One region of the Sporomusa aerivorans genome, then DNA from elsewhere that is predicted to be linked to it. Evidence: riboswitches for the same ligand, from Rfam matches in the RefSeq annotation. Region 1 holds a riboswitch; the other holds the start of a gene.
What was found. Region 1 has a riboswitch for cobalamin ahead of SATMO3_RS03575 (TonB-dependent receptor). Riboswitches for the same ligand answer to the same signal wherever they lie in the genome.
Positions count from the first base shown of each region.

Region 2: it holds a riboswitch for cobalamin, as region 1 does, so the genes downstream of both, SATMO3_RS09015 (TonB-dependent receptor plug domain-containing protein) here and SATMO3_RS03575 (TonB-dependent receptor) in region 1, are expected to answer to the same signal.

Region 1 covers NZ_CP156926.1:779,690-782,846, reverse strand. Annotated here, with positions in the region: gene SATMO3_RS03575 (TonB-dependent receptor) at 1-1,536, opposite strand, end outside; cobalamin riboswitch at 1,743-1,925, opposite strand; cyclic di-GMP riboswitch class I at 2,225-2,312, shown strand; gene SATMO3_RS03570 (hypothetical protein) at 2,495-2,692, shown strand; gene SATMO3_RS03565 (methyl-accepting chemotaxis protein) at 2,839-3,157, shown strand, end outside.
Region 2 covers NZ_CP156926.1:1,977,464-1,980,620, reverse strand. Annotated here, with positions in the region: gene SATMO3_RS09015 (TonB-dependent receptor plug domain-containing protein) at 1-1,350, opposite strand, end outside; cobalamin riboswitch at 1,489-1,672, opposite strand; gene SATMO3_RS09010 (pentapeptide repeat-containing protein) at 1,789-2,439, opposite strand; gene SATMO3_RS09005 (acyloxyacyl hydrolase) at 2,792-3,157, opposite strand, start outside.

The DNA of each region.
Region 1 (3,157 bases):
GCCGGTATAAAAAGAGACATTTTTAACTGGCTTATAGGTAATGCCAACGCTGGGCGCCAAATCGAGATTATTCACCTTTTCGGACGAGGATTCGAACTTACCGTCCCGTCTTGACCCTGCCACCAGAACCTGCAGTTTTTTGTATTCCATCGTATCGGCCAGAGTAACGCCCACGACGGTTTCTTCATAGGACAAAGACGCGTGGCCTGCCTCAGGCAGCGTATAGTCTCCATATACAATCCCGTCATACAGGTTGCCGGATATCAGCCCTGCGACGCTGTTTACCGATGTATTCCAATATTTTGTCCAGGCTCTGTCGACGGAAAAAGCCAGGCTGTGCTTTACTTCGCCGGCAGTAAAATCACCGTTTACACCCGTCTGAACATAAACATTCTTGGAAGCTTCATTCTGGTGATTGAGTTTGTTTGATGAGAGGAAATTCCCGTAACCGTCAATATATAAAGCCGAGCCCGCATTATACTTGGTGCCGCTGCGGCTCGCCATCCCCGTATTCACATACCAGCGCCAGGTGTCGTTGATTTTTTGCTCATGATTCAATGTTGATAAATAGCCATGGACATATTTCGTTGTTTCGGGAAAATCATAGGAATTCTTTGCGTCGGGAACCTTGGGCATCAGTCCCTTGTTTACACTGTCGCTCAGAATAAACCAGCGCTGCCCTTCATTTACCCTGAGATCAAAATACCCGGCCAGAAGATTGGTGGTACTGCGGTCATCCCGGTGGTCAAGATTGATAAAAAAGGTTTTTTCTTCCTTTTCCGTTCCTGCCAGCGACAAGTCGCCGTCCAGATGACCGGCGTTGACGCGAAGCCCCCACTCCTGATTTTCACCAAAGCGTCTGCCGATATCGATGTATTCGCCCCAGGAGCCCCTGCCGGAGAAGGTTTGCGTGTAACGGGTAACAGGCTCGTCCCCGGCTCGCTTTGATATCACATTAATCATACCGGGCGGCGCGCTTTTACCGCTGTTTGTCCCGTTGGAGGAAGTAGTCGCGCCGTTGATGCCCGCGTTTGGCCCGACAGTTACGTCCATGCGTTCAATGATATGCGCCGGCGGTGTTGTGAACTGGTAAAACAAATTTGGAATGCCGTTTAAGTACATATTATTGCCGTTCATGTTAATGCCGCGCATGGAAAAATCCGTGTACATCGGCGAGCTTGTACTGCTTCTAATCGACGGAATATTGGTCAGCACTTCGTTTAACGTTAAACCGGGCGTGCCGAAGGTTTCAATGCTTTTGGCGGTAAGACTTATTTCCGTGTAAGGAATATCCAGAATATCCTTATAACCTAATATCCCGTACCGGGCTTTCTTATTGACATAACTTCCGGGATAAACGAAAGCTTCCCCTTCTACCAGAACCTCCTCCAGCTGATATACCGTTTTTTCGGCCGCTTCCTCAGCATACACGGCATTGTCCGCGCCTGCGCCCATGAATAGCATCGCCGCACCGGCCGCCAACAGAGTCATTCGTCGTTTCAGCGCTTTTTTATTTACTCTATTCTTATTACTCATCCTACATATCCCCTTCTCCTCTAACCTTAGCCAGCCCTAACCTTACCATCCTGCTATTCTCGAAATCACATAAAAAATCGACCTCCTAATTTCGAGAGGCCGTTACTGAGCAAGAAAACCTGTTTAATAAAAAATCCCAGCTTGTAAAAAGCTGGGAAGGAAATGGCACAGGCGCCCGTAAATCCCCTCCCCATCGTCGTGGGTAAAACGGTGATTGTCAAACAGGCAGTTCTCCTGGCTTCGGATCTTCGTTTGCCTGCGCCTTCCCAAAGCTTGCGCTCCAGTGGCATTGTGCAGGTTCACTCCCCGTTACAGTGGCGGGACCGCGCCGGCATTACACCGGACTTCCCTATTAAGCCCCGTAGGGCACCTATTTCCACAATATCTTTTTTTACAAATCACTTTAATAAATACTTAATTTATACTAGCAAATAATGTCATAAGCGTCAAGAGGCTGTCGAAACTTGACAGAAACTATACCGGTTAAACTGTGGCGTTCGAAGAGGACCTGCACAAAAGCGAAGTCCTGATAGCCGCGCTTGGATTAAAGAGGCAGGTATTGCATTGTTAAGAAATGATTATACCATGTTAAGTTTCCGGGAAGTTCATTGACGAATTTACACTAAGAGATTTATACTGGGGATGGATTTATTGACAATATAATCCAAAAATTTCAACACTCATATATCCTGTTTTATGGCAAACCCGTTGAAAAACGGGGACGCAAAGCCGTGGGTCTAAGGGTAGGTGCTTCCTATGACAGCCTGGTTGCTCTTGAGAATTATTACCAAGATGCTGCCCGGTTTTTTTTATTGCCTTCTTTTATCGATCTCGTTAGTGCTAAAAAATTTAGGCACAGACTTGAATGATAACAGTTACCTGACTTAGCAAAGGCAACAAATTTACTAGACGGGAGTTGGTCGGTCTATGAGAATCACTAGTATGAGAACGAGATGATTTGAGCAAAGAATCCAGCGAAATCACCGCCATCCGGGAAATTGAGGCTGCTGGCAGACATCGGCGACCCCAATCACAGACAATCGCCAGCGCGACCGAGGAGCAAACCGCTTCCATGCAGGAAATCGCGGCTTCAAGTCAAAGCCTGGCGCAAATGGCCACAGAATTAACCCAGGCCAGCAGTAAGTTCAAAATATAAAAGGAGAGCTGCGGTGCGCTTAGCCCTCCCTCTCCTTGCATAATTAATCGAACTTTAATTGTTTGGTAACCTGTAAAAAATGTAACTATGCCATAATATAACCAGATATACACGTACTTATCTTGACATTCAAGGAGATGCTCAAAATGACAACGAGACGGTATCCAATAATTGTACAACTTACTACTATTTTTGCGGTGACCATTTTATCTTTTCTCGTAATATTAGGGTATGTGCTGCATAGTTACGCAAACACTACCACCTCGACAGTAGAATTCAGTAACAAAGTTAATACTGCTTCGACAAGATTGATAATGGTCAAAGATGCCCATACTGATTTTACCCGGGCGCTGCTGAATATGCGTGGTTTTCTGTTTTATACCGACGGGACGGCTCAATACGAGCAGGGTTATCGCAACAAATTCGGCAGCAGTTATGATACGGTAAAAAAGTATAACGCGACGG
Region 2 (3,157 bases), 1.2 Mb from region 1:
CGCAACACGCCACTTATGGTCGCCAGCATCTTTCTTCCAACCCAGTTCGTAGTGTGTGCCTGTCTGCGGCTTCAAGTCGGCGCCGGGCTCCGTTTTGTACATCTGATGCAAATCCGGCATTTTATAAGATTGCCCCACACTGGCATACAGATTCTCGTCTTCAGCCAGCTTATGAACAAACTGCATCTGGCCGCTGAAGTTGGTGTTGTTATAATCACCGGGCGCTCCGGTTGTCCAGGACTCGCGCGCGCTTAAGATCAGCGTATTCAGATCACTGACCTGCTTTTCATACTGGGTATAAGCGGAAAAGTTGTTTCTAGTCTGTTTTGACTCCTTATACGGGGTATATTCCTCCCGCTTAAAGGAACCGCCAAATAAGACTTTACCACTGTCTAACCCCCAGTCTTTTTGCAGATCAAGCCCGTAGTTTCTGTTCTTTTCCTCATCAACCGCACGTTTATTGCCCGAGAAAGTTAATGCGTCTTTTTCACGTGTCCGGTCTACATAATAAGCCGTTGTTTGGAAATGATCATCCCGATAAGTTAACTGCATATTATTTCTGTCAACATTCTGTTTTGTATCCGCTTTGCTTGTAATATAGCGATATTCTGATTCAATATGATTAACCGCTAAGTCTAACTTATCACTAAATGAATAAGTTAGGCTTAGATTATTATTCTCGGGGCCGACCCACTTCGTTCCATCAGTAGCGACCTTCTTACGAGTACCCCATTCCGAATATTGATAGCCGATACCCAAATTACCGGCTTGTAAACCAAGGGTATGCTCTTGCTGTCCATAATTGCCCCAGCCGGTCTTAAAATAATTATCGCGCTTTTTCTTGGTAATGATGTTGATGACACCGCCGGTTGCCTCACTGCCGTACAGAACCGAGCCGCCGCCTCTGACAATCTCTACCCGTTCGACGTTTTCAACAGGAATATCGGTTAAGTCATAGGTGGCGCGAACATTAAGCGGCACTCCGTTCAGCAGTACCAGCGTGCCGCCGGCGGCTCCTCTGATAACAATTTTGCTGTACATGTTGCCTAGGGACGAACCTGCCGTACCATATTGCTGCATTTCGATGCCGGTCGAAAACTTCAACGCGTCGTATAAATTACTGGCGCCAGTATTTTGCAAGTCCTTCTCAGTTAAAATTTCGGTAGAAGCCGCTACATCTACATCGCGTTTCTCATAACGCTGTGCAGTTACAATTACTTGTTCAAGGGAAAATTCACTTTCCTCCGCAGCAAATACCGGTATGGAAGAACAGCTTATCCCCAGCATAATTACTGAATAGATCATTTTTCCTAATATATTCTTTTTATTTTTTTTACTCTTTGTACTCATTGGCATCCCCTTTTTCATTCCTCGCATTAAGATAATTCCGCAGCAAAAAACGCCATTCTTCCCAGGCAATCAGAAAGAATGGCGTTACTCATTATAAGCACAAACCAAATAAACCCCTCCCTATCACTCGTAGGTGTAAAAGGCATTCACAAAGCAGGCAGTTCTCCTGGCTCTGGTTCTTCGCTCGCCCAAGCCTTCCCAAGACGCTTCGTCTCAGTGGCATATTTTGGGTTCGCTCCCCATTACAGTGGCGGGACCGCGCCGGTATTGCACCGTTCTTCCCTATTAAGCCCTTGCGGGCACCTGTTTCGTCCAATATGCAATTTTTTTTTGCTAGTATAGCAAACTTATTGGCAAAAGTCAATCAGCGATACCGTTCTCCGGCTCACCTCTAGCAGTAAAATTTTACTTTAGTTAATAGAAAGTGTGTTCTATCTCCTACTCCTTTATAACCACCCCAAATATATTAACAAGAGCAATTGCCTGTGCGGGAGCGATTATACAACCGCGAAGGTTATCTGTGGTTAGGCCCAGCTGATAAAACTGACAGGTGCTAAGATCGATTCCTGCAAGTTTAACGCCTGAAAATTGGACTTTATCAAGATTGCAATGTGAGAAGCTTACGTCAGTTAATGTGGCGGAGTAAAAGTCAGACTCAGTAAAAGAAGAGTTTTGAAGGCTGACTTTCTTACAATTGGTGTAACGCAGCACGGAATAAGCGGCATTGCAGTTATCAATAGCAACATTTCTCAAAGATGCCTCGGTCAGGTCAATACCAACCAGCTTGCAGTTGGTTAACCGGACACGGTCCATAAAACATTGACTGAAATCCACATTGGAGAGATCACATTGTTCAAAGATAGTGTCGGTTAGGTTGACGGAGGGCCAATGAACGGAATTAAAAACAACATTTTTAAATAAAACCTGGTTAATAGCAACGTTTTCAGCAGTCTGAACCTCTAATGTACAGTCTTGTATAAGGCTGAGTTCCAGGCAGTCTTCGTCGTGAAACCCGTTCTTATACGTCAAGGGTAATTCGGGAGGCAGATTTGGCGTTACTAATTTGGATTTAGCAAATTTTTTGACCATGATATTACCTCAAGCTAATAAAATCGTTCTGTTATTCTTCCTGTTAGCCTATCGCTGTCCTGTAACACTAAGGGCCTATTAACCTTATATTTACCGTTTAAATACAAAGATCCTGTTGAATTACTGTGATGCAGGATTTTGCACGTAGTCAGCAAATTGATCAATGCCCTTATATATAGTAGAATTCCGCTGTAAAGGTTGTGTGCAGGAATTTCTAAGAATAAATCGCATATTACTGATGGTCATTTACCAAAGCGCAAACCGGCAATCATCATTATGGATGATTGCCGGTCTATTTCTAAGAACGCAGGCTTGGGGAAATGAAACACAGGGACTCACAACTTCTACCGGGTTAAAAATTTGATACAAACCCCACTGAAACGCCGCGGGTATCATACCCGGGATTATGAGTTCTAAAACCGTTAGAAACATGCATTAGCGTATATCCTACATTTACTGAAGAGCTGTCATTGAATTTATAAATAAGTTTAGGCCCGACCCGCCACATAAAATTATAATATCTTCCTCCTGCCGGAAATGGTTTATCGTATAAAATAACTCCGCCGCTTATATCTAATGCTGCCAATAGCTTGCCAGAATAATGTTTTTCAGTGCGAATCATGTATATTGGTCCGATACCGACTGCGGAGCTTTCTTGAGAGTGTGTCTGGTTTTCAAGAGTTACGTTTCCAATCGGTCGAGTGATTGTAATCCCCCG